DNA from 4 places in the Bacillus sp. SH7-1 genome. Region 4 is predicted to be linked to each of the others. Evidence: riboswitches for the same ligand, from Rfam matches in the RefSeq annotation. Region 4 holds a riboswitch; each other region holds the start of a gene.
The links. A riboswitch is a leader RNA that binds a small molecule or an ion and turns the genes downstream of it on or off. The one in region 4 is predicted to bind S-adenosylmethionine.
Positions count from the first base shown of each region.

Region 1 (3,217 bases), on a different contig from region 4:
CTTAATTTTCTCTCTCATTTCATACCCTCTCCATTTTTTGATTATTTCCTTGGAAATTCGACAAATATACTACTCAGTTTACTACATACTAAAATAGCTGTCAGAAAACTCCTGACAGCCAGACAAAATTCTTTATTTTTTACTTATTCTTTTCTGTTACACTAACCGCAATTCGTTCAAACTCTTTTTGAATCTCCTCTTTATATGCGTCTACTTTTGAAAAATCCATAGCAGCAATATAAATTCGTTCTAATTTATCACGAACTGATTTCGCTTTCGCTAAGAAAGACATCGCCTCATTCATTTTTGCTTTATATTGAATGGAGACATCGCGAATTTCCTCTGCATACTTCTCATCCGTCCCTGGTGTCACAATAAGGGCATACATATCTATAATCTCATCACCTTCACGACTCGGAAAATATTCATGTGGTGCGGTGCTATCAAAAATTGCAAACCCTAATTCTCTTACGATAACCATATCAAGACTATTTGGATCAAATCCACAATGATATACTTCAACTTCAAACCCTTTTTCTTCTGCTACCTTAGCTAATTTTTTGAGCATTGTTGATTTCCCAGAGCCTGGGCGTCCTTTTATAAAATAACGATGTGGTAATCCTTCTGTTAAATTAGGAACAAAATCAACTGCTCCTTTCGGTGTAGCTGCTCCTAAAAAGCGATGTTTCACAAGCGATTGTTTCCCGCCTTTATCTGTAAATAATTTTTGAATCAGCTGATCGGTTAGTTCATTCGCTTTATTAAAATCAATATTACTAATATATATTTTCTCCCACTCATCATGTATAATTAACGCCTCGTTAAAACGAGCGTAAGCAGCTTGAAAAGCTTTGCTTGCTTCTGAAACAAATCGTTCAATTTCCGCTTTCTGCTTTCTTAATTTATCTGAATCCCAAGCAACCCCTAAATTTATATACTCCTCGACAACTCCTGGCATTTTCGGCTCAATAACATGCGGTGATGTTCCATCAACAATTCCTACTTTTAACTTCGGAATAATTACACCATCAACCGATTTATTATCAGAAGAACAGTGTAAAAATTCAATATCATATCCTTTTTCAACCCATTCACGGCCTATTGCCTTAATTAAAGAAGATTTCCCCGTTCCAGGGCCACCCTTTAAAATAAATAACCTGTTTAGCCCTTTTAAATTCTCTTCATATAAATTATGAAACCCTCTAGCTGTATTTCCACCAGCATAATAATTCAATATATTCCCTGTCACTGCACTCACTCCTTCGCAGCATTCTATTTACATAAGCTACAATATGCGAGCAACTTTATTTGGGTGAATACCTATTTTGTATTGCACAAAAAAAGGAAATGAATTACAATTTTATTATATCAAAAATTCTGAACTTTAAATTAAATATACCTTTATCAAGAGAGGCAGAGGGACCGGCCCTTTGAAGCCCAGCAACCTCAGTTTATACAAACTGAATAGGTGCTAATTCCTACAAAATGCATTGCATTTTGAAAGATAAAACGTAACTATTGTGTGCAAAACTCATCTTTCTTGATTATGAAAGGTGAGTTTTTTATATTTCAAAACATATATTGGAGGTATTTAAAGTGAAAGTAATTGACCTATCCCAAACATTTGAAAACAATATGTCTCAATTCCCTGGAACACCAAAAATCAATTTAGAAGCCATTACAAACGTTGAAGAAACAGGTTATCAAGTTACAGATTTTCATTCTGTCGTTCATGTTGGTACGCATTGCGATGCCCCTGCCCATTTCATTTCAGGCGCAACTACTATCGATCAATTATCCCTAGATCAATTTGTAGGCGAAGCTGTTCTTATTGATGTAACTCATGTACAAGAACGAAAATTACCTAAAGAAGTATTACACAATGCCGACATAAAAGAAGGGGATATTGTCATTTTCCATTCCAACCTATCTAATAAATGGAATACAAAAGCATATGAACAAGAAGCCTTTTATCTTTCCGAAGAATTAGCTGAAGAATTAGTTCAATTAAAAGTAAAATCTGTTGGTTTAGATTTCATTTCTCCTGACGAGGTAACGACAGAAACATCACCGATTCATCACATACTACTTGGGAATAATATTTATTTAATTGAAAACTTAACAAACTTAGATGCCATTAACACGAAACGTTTCTTTTTCTCAGCAGCACCTTTAAAAATTAAAGATAGTGATGGTGCTTTCGCAAGAGCATTCGCTGTTATTTTTTAAACAAATTATACAAAAAAGCAAAGATCATTATTGACCTTTGCTTCTATATTTTTTATTTAAACTAAGAAAGAATTGCTCGACACGAGGACGTACCCAAGCTAAATAATCTTTCTCTTTCTTCTTTGTACAAGCTATTTCTTCTCCATCTACCATCTCGACAAGCTCTAGCTCTAACAGTTGCCTCGTAAATGCTAACATATTTATTTCTTCGGCTGGATACTCTTCTTTTAATTTCTCCTCAATTTCCCCCAATAAAAAACCGTCACGCATCATTGCCAATGCATCAATCCAAAGTGGCGGCATTTCATATTTTTCTCCTGTAATTGTATCTTTTACAATATAATTCTTTTGCTCTTTTCGAAATTGAATCGTGTGCAAACATACAGTCGAATTTAATGTTAATTCCATCATACCACCTCTTTCATCATATCTGCATAGAAAAAAGGATGCGCGTGCACCCCTTCTTTTTCTAACACTACCGAACCGTTACATGAATAATAAATCTCATGTCGATATTTTCCTCCATTATAAACGAAGTATTTTATAAAAAAAACCCTTCTTGAAACATTTTATAAAATGTTTATATTTACACAACAAGAACACTTTTCTGAAAAATATTTTCTTCTAGCACATTATACTATCGGTAAAGAAATCTCCACTTTCGTTCCTATTCCCACGCTACTTTGGATCGCTATACTTCCTTGATGTTCCTGAATAATTTTATATGTAATCATTAATCCAAGTCCCGTACCATTCTCCTTTGTTGTGTAAAAAGCCTTTCCAATCTTCTCTAACTTCTCCTTCTCTATACCAAAACCCTGATCTTCAACAGAAATACACAAATACCTTTCAGTTTTTTGATATGCACGGATATGAATATCTCCACCTTCTGGCATTGATTCTATTCCATTTTTAATAATATTTAATAACACTTGTTTTAATTGTTTATCATCACCATTTATAACAGGTAGATTCCCATCTACTTGCA
Region 1 covers NZ_QNUD01000024.1:77,423-80,639, reverse strand. Annotated here, with positions in the region: gene DN390_RS19700 (nucleotidyltransferase domain-containing protein) at 1-18, opposite strand, end outside; gene DN390_RS19695 (PRK06851 family protein) at 140-1,249, opposite strand; SAM riboswitch class I at 1,399-1,511, shown strand; gene DN390_RS19690 (cyclase family protein) at 1,597-2,229, shown strand; gene DN390_RS19685 (hypothetical protein) at 2,257-2,637, opposite strand; gene DN390_RS19680 (ATP-binding protein) at 2,862-3,217, opposite strand, start outside.
Region 1: linked by a shared signal. The riboswitch ahead of DN390_RS19690 (cyclase family protein) and the one ahead of DN390_RS18550 (peptide ABC transporter substrate-binding protein) in region 4 are both predicted to bind S-adenosylmethionine.

Region 2 (3,217 bases), on a different contig from region 4:
AAATTTCTTGTGCTTCATAAGTACCGTAATAATCTCCTACCCCTGCATGATCACGCCCTACAATAAAGTGGGTGCATCCAAAATTCTTTCTGACTAATGCATGAAATATCGCTTCCCTCGGTCCTGCGTAACGCATTGCTGCAGGAAATACACTTAAAAAGACACGATCTTTCGGATAATAGTTTTGAAGTAATACTTCGTAGCTTTCCATTCTTACATCAGCAGGAATATCGTCTGACTTCGTTTCCCCAACGAGCGGATTTAAAAAGAGGCCATCTACAATTTCAAGAGCAGATTTTTGAATATATTCATGGGCACGATGTACCGGATTTCTCGTTTGGAATCCGACTACCGTTTTCCAACCACGTTTTTTAAATTCTTCCCTCGTTTCAATTGGATCTAAATGATAAGAAGGAAACGGATTATTTTCAAAACGTTTTGTAAGAATAATAGCTCCTCCAACGTATACGTTCGATCTTTCGTATAATTTTTCCACTCCAGGATGAGCCTCATCCGTCGTTTTATACACTAGTAACGCTTCTTTTTCCTTATCAGGCACAAAAATATCTTCTATTTGAATAACACCATATACTTTTCCACCGTTAACAAGTTTTACTTCCTCTCCAGCTTTTAGAGTCTCTGCAACTTCTTCTGTGACTGGTAATGTAATTGGTATACTCCAAACGCTCCCATTTGCTAAACGAAGCGTTTCTACAACCGAATCATAATCTTTCTTTCCTAAAAAACCAGTAAGCGGGCTATATCCCCCTGTCGCTAATAGCTCTAAATCACTTAACGCAATGTTATCTAGTTGAATTTCTTTTTCAATTTGTGATACGTCGTATGTCTCGTCTATTCGATTTATTAATTCGTTTCTTGTACTCATTTTCTATACCCTCTCTTAGCTTTATTTTCAAATTCATCTTATTGGTAATGAAGGCCACATTCAGTTTTCACTTTCCCAGCCCATCTACCATCTCTCGAATCGCCACCCTCTCCTACAGGCAGCGTACACTTCTCACACCCAATACTTGGATATCCAATATCATGCAATGGGTTATACGGTAAACTATGTTTGTATACATATCGCCATACCTCTTTCCACGTCCAATGAATAAGCGGACAAACTTTAATAGATTGAAAACGATAATCTTGATTTATAAACTCTGTATGCTTACGGGTTTCTGATTGTTCCCTTCTCAATCCTGATATCCACGCTTTTTCATTCGCTAATGATTCTTCTAAAGGTAAAATTTTTCTAATCTTACAACAAAGATTCGGGTTTCTTTCCCACAACCTATCACCATGCAATTTTGCTTGTTCATCAAGTGTAAATTTTGGCTGTTTTTCTATAATATTCAATGAAGGAAATCGTTCCCGCACTTTTTGAATTAATTCATACGTTTCTTGAAAATGTACGTTTGTATCCAAAAATACAACTTTAGCAGATGGATTTACTTGGTTTATAAGATGCAGTAATACCATCCCTTCCACTCCAAAGCTACATGCGTATACAATTTCATCTTTATACTCTTTATAAGCCCAACTTAATACTGATAGCGCACCTTTCGTCTCATCTTCTTCTGAAAATGAAACAGCATTTTCTTCCCACGTCTCATACGTCAACATGTTTTTTCCCCCTGTAAAAGCAAAAAGACGGTTTTAACCTAATAAATTAGGTTAAAACCGCCTCTAGTTTTTCTAGTCAGCGCTTTTTACTTTAAACGTACCTTTTCACTTTTCTCTAATTGAATAACTTTCCCATCTTGCACAACAATTGTAATTGAACCATATTTCATATCAGCAAGCATCGCTTGAATTTTCTCAGACACTTCCTCAAAATGTTCCCGTACGCTCACGCGAACAGCCCCCCTTTTTATTCATAAAAAAAATCTTTCCCATTTCGAAAAGACTGTTCGGTAATATATTTTACCTTATCTTTCAAAATGGATTCCATTTTGCTGGATTTAGCACCTTGCTTTCTATAAGCAGGTTGCCGAGCTTCGTCGGGCCAGTTCCCTCCGCTTCTCTTGATAAGCTTTGTATTTGTATTTTATCATAATTCTGATTTTTTTCAATCCTAGTTTTCCGATATATTTTAATTATTTTATTTTATAAAAAAGGAATTGCCCATCCGAACAACTCCTTTTCCCCATTTAAACAAGTTCTTTAATACGTATGCGATCGTTCCCAATAATATTTTCATATGTTTCGCGCTCTACAACAATTTGGGATGTACCGCCTTTCGCGAAGACGACAGCTGGTCTACGAATCCGATTATAATTATTCGCCATCGAGTACCCATATGCCCCTGTACAAGAAATTGCTAATAAATCGGCAGAAGCAACTTTCGGTAGAGTAATATCCCAAATTAACATATCTCCACTCTCACAGCACTTCCCAGCAATCGAAACGATTTCCTCATTCTCATCATTCCCTCGATTCGCTAACATCGCTTCATAACGAGCGTTATATAAAGCTGGTCTTAAATTATCAGTCATCCCACCATCCACTGATACATATTTCCGAATACCAGGAATGTCTTTCACAGATCCGACTGTATAAATTGTCGTTCCAGCATCGCCTACAATACTACGGCCTGGCTCAACCCATATTTCTGGCAATGGATAATTATATACTGTAAATTGTTCTCTCACTGCACTTGTTACAGCACGCACATATGTCTCAAGAGTTAATGGTGTATCTGACTCTGTGTAGCGTATTCCGAATCCTCCGCCCACATTTAGCACTTTTACTACATAGTTCGTTCGCTCTCTCACTTCTTCTAAAAATTGATGAAGAACTTCAATCGCTCGAACAAATCCAGCCGTTTCAAATATTTGCGATCCGATATGTGAATGAATTCCTAACACATTATAATTTGATTTTTGTAAAGCAAGCTCAATTGCCTGCATCGCTTGACCATTTGATACGCCAAATCCAAATTTCGAATCATCTTGACCTGTTGTAATATATTCATGTGTGTGCGCCTCTACTCCAGGCGTTACACGGATTAATATGTTCACAAATTTCCCGTGTTGCACTGCTAAATCATGCAAAATTTCTAATTCCAAGAAATTATCTACGACAAAACAACCAATATTCGCCTGAAGAGCCATCACGATCTCTTCTTCTGTTTTATTATTGCCGTGAAAATGAATACGCGATGCTGGAAATCCCGCTTGAAGCGCAGTATATAATTCTCCTCCAGAAACAA
Region 2 covers NZ_QNUD01000041.1:114,539-117,755, forward strand. Annotated here, with positions in the region: gene sat (sulfate adenylyltransferase) at 1-886, opposite strand, end outside; gene DN390_RS25840 (phosphoadenylyl-sulfate reductase) at 925-1,629, opposite strand; gene DN390_RS25845 (YezD family protein) at 1,716-1,859, opposite strand; SAM riboswitch class I at 1,932-2,040, opposite strand; gene lysA (diaminopimelate decarboxylase) at 2,157-3,217, opposite strand, start outside.
Region 2: linked by a shared signal. The riboswitch ahead of DN390_RS25845 (YezD family protein) and the one ahead of DN390_RS18550 (peptide ABC transporter substrate-binding protein) in region 4 are both predicted to bind S-adenosylmethionine.

Region 3 (3,217 bases), on a different contig from region 4:
TCGCCGTTTAATGCAGCTTGAATCATTGCACGAGTGTAACCTAAGTTCATACGTTTTCCAACGCCGTATTCGCCACCAGTCCAGCCAGTGTTTACTAAGAATACTTTCGCATCGTGTTTCTCGATTTTTTCACCAAGCATTTCAGCATAGCGAGATGCATCAAGTGGTAAGAATGGTGAACCGAAGCAAGTTGAGAATGTTGCTTGCGGAGATGTAACACCGCGCTCTGTTCCTGCTAGTTTACTAGTGTAACCACTTAAGAAATGATACATAGCTTGTTCTTTTGATAACTTACTGATTGGAGGCAATACGCCAGATGCATCAGCAGTTAAGAAAATGATTGTATTTGGGTGTCCAGCAACACTTGGCAGTACGATATTGTCGATCGCATGCATAGGGTATGCAGCACGAGTATTTTCTGTTAAAGTAGTATCGTTATAGTCTGCGATACGCGTTTGGTTATTAATGATAACGTTTTCTAAAACAGATCCAAATTTGATTGCATCGAAAATTTGTGGTTCTTTCTCGTGAGAAAGGTTTACACATTTTGCGTAGCAACCGCCTTCAATATTGAATACACCGTTATCAGACCATCCATGCTCATCATCGCCGATTAATTTACGGTTTGGATCAGCAGACAATGTTGTTTTACCTGTTCCAGATAATCCGAAGAATAGTGCCACGTCGCCTTCTTCACCTACGTTTGCAGAGCAATGCATAGAAAGAATATCTTGTTCAGGTAGTAAGAAGTTCATAATAGAGAAGATTGATTTTTTCATTTCTCCAGCGTATTCTGTACCACCAATTAGTACGATACGTTTTTCGAATGAAACCATAATGAATGCTTCAGAGTTTGTACCGTCAACAGCTGGATCAGCTTTGAAATTCGGCGCAGAAACAATTGTGAACTCTGATTCATGAGTTGTTAATTCTTCTTCAGTTGGACGAATGAATAATTGATGTACAAATAAATTGTGCCATGCATATTCATTAATAACCTGAATTGGTAGGCGGTAATTGCGGTCAGCGCCTGCAAATCCATTGAAGACGAATAACTCTTCTTTTTCTTTTAAGTATTCTAAAACTTTAGTATATAATTTATTAAAATGTTCTTCAGAAATCGGTTGATTCACAGCTCCCCAAGCAATTTTGTCAGCAACCGATGCTTCTTTCACAATAAATTTATCTTTAGGAGAACGTCCTGTATATTTTCCTGTTGAAGCAGAAACGGCACCAGTCGAAGTCAATTTCCCTTCATTTCGCATTAATACTTTTTCCACTAATTGCGGAACACTTAGTTGAATCTGTGCATTGCTTCCGTTCAATAATTCGTGTAAACCAATTTGGACATTCACAGTACTCATATTTATATACCATCCTTTTCATTTAATGAAATATTTCTCGTAATCCCCAACAAGAGTATAACACAATTATATAAATAATGTATACTATTTATTTCTTTTTGTTTGTGTGAATACATTATTTCCTTATTAATATTTCAATTTAGGCGCATTGAGAAAAACTTTCAGGAAAATGTGAATATTAATTGACAAATGAATATCATTTCTTTAGTATAGGTTGGGACGGATACTCTCTTATCCCGAGCTGGCGGAGGGACAGGCCCGATGAAGCCCAGCAACCTCACTTGTAGTGGTAAATACAGGTGAATAGGTGCTAAAACCTGTGCGAGGCTACAGGTCTCGAACGATAAGAGCGAAGGGCAAAAAGCAGTATGCAAGTAGCAAATTAAACCTTTCCTCTATGTAAAGTAGGAAAGGTTTTTCTGTATGCTTGTGGGAGAATAAATGTATGTCGCAGTTTGTGGCAAATTAAGGATGAGTTCCGTACAATATATACAATTACTGTAGGGAGGTTTACCACATGACAAAAAAACGTCATCTGTTCACATCTGAGTCTGTAACTGAAGGACATCCAGATAAAATTTGTGACCAAATTTCTGATTCAATTTTAGATGCGATCTTATCAAAAGACGCAAATGCACGTGTAGCTTGTGAAACAACTGTAACAACTGGTTTAGTATTGGTAGCGGGGGAAATTACGACTTCTACTTACGTAGATATTCCAAAAATCGTTCGTGAAACAATTCAAGGCATTGGTTACACACGCGCAAAATACGGATTCGATGCAGAAACTTGTGCAGTTTTAACATCTATCGATGAGCAATCTGCTGACATCGCTATGGGTGTTGACCAAGCGCTAGAAGCACGCGAAGGTCAAATGACTGACGCTGAGATTGAGGCAATTGGTGCAGGAGACCAAGGTTTAATGTTTGGTTTCGCATGTAATGAGACACAAGAATTAATGCCACTTCCAATCTCGCTTGCTCACAAATTAGCTCGCCGTTTAACTGAAGTACGTAAAGATGACACATTATCATACTTACGTCCGGATGGAAAAACGCAAGTTACAGTTGAGTATGATGAAAATGGTAAACCTGTACGTGTAGATACAATTGTAATTTCTACACAGCATCATCCAGATGTTACATGGGAAGAAATCGATCGCGATTTAAAAGAGCATGTAATTAAGGCTGTAGTTCCAGCAGAATTAATGGATGGAGAAACGAAATTCTTCATCAACCCAACTGGCCGCTTCGTAATTGGTGGACCACAAGGTGATGCTGGTTTAACAGGACGTAAAATCATCGTTGATACTTACGGTGGATACGCTCGCCACGGTGGCGGTGCATTCTCTGGTAAAGATGCAACAAAAGTTGACCGTTCTGCAGCATATGCAGCTCGTTATGTTGCGAAAAACATCGTAGCAGCTGGTCTTGCTGATAAAGCAGAAGTACAACTTGCATACGCAATCGGTGTAGCACAACCAGTATCAATTTCAGTTGATACATTCGGCACTGGTAAAGTATCTGAAGACGTATTAGTAGAACTAGTTCGTAACAACTTCGATCTTCGCCCAGCTGGTATTATTAAAATGCTAGACTTACGTCGCCCAATTTACAAACAAACAGCAGCTTACGGCCACTTCGGACGTACTGATGTAGATCTAACATGGGAACGTACAGACAAAGCTGCAGCTTTAAAAGAGCAAGCTGGTCTATAATATATGAAAAAAAGCTTTGCGCAGTGAGCGCAAAGCTTTTTTTATTTTTTTTACTTATTATTTGAATACATGAATGACAATGTACTTCTCTTTCTAGCTCAATATATTTTTTCATACGTTTATATTTCTGTTTTGC
Region 3 covers NZ_QNUD01000030.1:112,722-115,938, forward strand. Annotated here, with positions in the region: gene pckA (phosphoenolpyruvate carboxykinase (ATP)) at 1-1,364, opposite strand, end outside; SAM riboswitch class I at 1,593-1,714, shown strand; gene metK (methionine adenosyltransferase) at 1,882-3,081, shown strand.
Region 3: linked by a shared signal. The riboswitch ahead of metK (methionine adenosyltransferase) and the one ahead of DN390_RS18550 (peptide ABC transporter substrate-binding protein) in region 4 are both predicted to bind S-adenosylmethionine.

Region 4 (3,217 bases):
GTTGCTTACGCGGTTGCGGTTTTATATTTACTGTTAATCCATCTAGATTCTTTTCTAGTTGTCCTTTTAAGAATTCACCAGTTTTCTTATCAAGGTCAGCATCACTCGTTAATAATTCTAATGTTATCTTTTCAGAACCAAGCTCTTGTTTAGCTTTTTTCCATAACTCTTGTGCAGATTTTGTATCAACTTTTGTTAAATCGCCGTTTGCAGTACGGAAGTCTTTTCCTTCAGGTCCTTTTGCAAAGTTTTTTGGAACGAGACCAAATGTTGGTGTAGAGCCATCATTTAATAACGTATTTACAAAGGATTTTCTATCAATTGTTTGATCGATTGCTTGGCGTGCAGAAACGTTTTGAAGTACTTTGTTTTGTTGATTCATACGTAAAAATTGTACGCCTACGTTTGGACGTTCTTTAAAGTTAGCATCTTTTTTATATTTATCAACAAAGTCAGATGTTAGTTTTATACGATCTAATTGTTTTGACTCGAATAAATTTACTTCTGTTGATTTTTCTTTTACGACGTTAAAATTGATTTCTTCTAGTTTGACAGTATCTTTATCCCAATAGGTAGGGTTCTTCTTAAATTTAAAGCTTTGTTCGTGCTTCCAATCGCTTAGTGTAAAAGCTCCATTGTACAAGATTGTATTATCTTCTAAAGCGTACTTATCACCTTGTGCTTTAAAGAATTCCTCATTAATTGGTAGAAATGTTGGGAATGCTGTTAAGCTAATAAAATAAGGAACAGGACGCTCTAATTCTACCTCAAACGTATGGTCATCAACTGCTTTTACACCAAGTTGGTCGGCTGGAAGTTCTTTGTTGTTAATTTTTGTTGCGTTTTTAATATCAAAGAATAAAAATGCATATTCAGATGCTGTTGCTGGATCTACGGCACGTTGCCAAGCGAACACAAAATCTTTCGCTGTAACAGGAGTGCCGTTTGACCATTTTGAATCTCGCAAATGGAATGTGTATTTCGTTTTATCGCCACTTACTTCATGAGATTTTGCAACACCAGGAACAGGTTTGTTACCTTCACCAAGATTATACAAACCTTCAAATACGTTTCTCATTACTTGACCAGAATCAGTATCTGTAGCACGAGCCGTATCCATTGTTCGTATTTCAGTAGGTGAAGATAAGTTTAAAACCTGTTTACTAGGTGCCTCGTCTTTTGCATTTGCTCCGCTTGCTTCGTTTTTATAACTACCGCAACCAGTTAATAAAATACTTACTCCTACAACTGATGCAATACCGGGTACAAACTTCTTTTTCATTTGATTTTCCTCCTAAATAATTAAGTTTGGATGATGATGAGGGAAATGAAAAATAAAAAATCCCTCTTTTCATATTGAGAAAGAGGGATTTTTACGTACAAGTTATGCACCCGTATATAAACGAAGTCCCTCATTCTATCTTTCAAGCATAAAGCTTGCAGGAAGTGGCACAGTATTCAAAATGAACCTGTTGCCGAGGTTTCAAAGGGCCAGTCCCTCCACCTCTCTTGATACAATGAGTAAACGAATAAATTTTATTAATTTTTGTGTTTCTTTGATAATTCAAAATCTTACACCTTGAATAATAAAGTGTCAACCAAATGGAATATAGTTTAAATTTTCAGTTTTCTTAAACGGAAAAACCACTGCATATGGCAGTGGTTTTTCTACTAGAAGTTAAAATTATCTGGATCTGGACCAACGCGACGATCTTCATTTAGAGCTTGAATTGCTTTCATATCATCAGCACTTAATTCAAAGTCAAAGATGTTTGCATTTTCAATAATGCGATGTTCTTTAATTGATTTAGGAATTGTTACAACTTCGTTTTGTAAATCCCAGCGTAAAATAATTTGCGCAGTTGATTTATTATATTTTGTCGCAATTTCTTGTAACGCTGGATTATCTAGTAGTTGTCCTTGCATTAATGGTGACCAAGCTTCAAGCTGGATATTATGTTCTTTACAGAATGCATGTAACTCTTCTTGTGCTAAACGTGGGTGGTATTCCACTTGGTTGACCATTGGCTTAATTTCAGCAATTTCAAATACGTCTTGTAAGTGGTGAATGTGGAAATTACTCACACCGATAGCGCGAACACGGCCATCTTTATAAAGCTTTTCTAATGCTTTCCATGATTCGGTATATTTCCCTTTTACAGGCCAATGTACTAAATATAAATCTAAATATTCTAGACCTAATTTTTCTAATGTAGTTTCAAATGCTTGAAGTGTTGTTTCATATCCTTGATCGCTATTCCATACTTTTGATGTGATAAATAATTCTTCACGTGCAACACCTGATTCACGGATTGCTTGTCCAACACCATCTTCGTTTTGATAAATTGCTGCAGTATCGATGCTGCGATAGCCATTTTTAATTGCTGCTTTTACAGATTCAATTACTTCTGAACCATCTTCTACTTTAAAAACACCTAAACCGAACCAAGGCATTTTTACACCGTTATGTAATGTTGTATAGTCTTTTAAACTTGTTAAATTCATATTATTTCCCCCTAGCTTTTTTGTTTGTTGCTTCTACTGCTTTTTGAATTGCCTCCGAAAAATTATATTCATATAAAGCTTTGAGACCTTCAGCTGTGGAACCACCGGGTGTTGTTACTTGTTCGCGGAGGTTACCTGGATCTTGCATTTGTTCAAGCATAGAAGCAGAGCCAGAAATCATTTGAATGACAAGGTGTTTTGCGGTTGCTTCATCGACTCCATAACTTTTTGTTGCTTCAATTAAGCTTTCAGCAAAGTAATAAAGGAAAGCTGGTGCACTTCCAGTAACTGCAGTAAGCTGATGAACTTCCTCTTCAGTGCAAAGTTGCGAAGTACCAATGCCTTTTAAAAGCAGTTGCAGGGTTTCTTGATGCATCTCATTTACTGATTGTCCCATTGTATATAAGGAGATAGACTTTCCAATTTCAGCAGCTGTATTTGGTATAATCCAAGCAACAGGCGTTCCCACGGGAAGTCTTTCTTCTAAATAAGATGGTCCAATGCCAGCAGCTACCGTTACGACAAGTTGATTCGATAGTAACGGAGATAATTCCGCTAATAAACCTTCATGTGCAGAAGGCGGCATTGCTAAAACAATCGTATTAACAGATGTAACATGCTGCTTCCAATCTGTTGTAGTAGACACATTATATCGCGCTTGTAATTGTTCCAGTTTTTCTACGTTTCTTCGGTTAGAAACGATAATTTCTTC
Region 4 covers NZ_QNUD01000021.1:56,880-60,096, reverse strand. Annotated here, with positions in the region: gene DN390_RS18550 (peptide ABC transporter substrate-binding protein) at 1-1,282, opposite strand, end outside; SAM riboswitch class I at 1,415-1,519, opposite strand; gene DN390_RS18545 (aldo/keto reductase) at 1,672-2,505, opposite strand; gene proC (pyrroline-5-carboxylate reductase) at 2,507-3,217, opposite strand, start outside.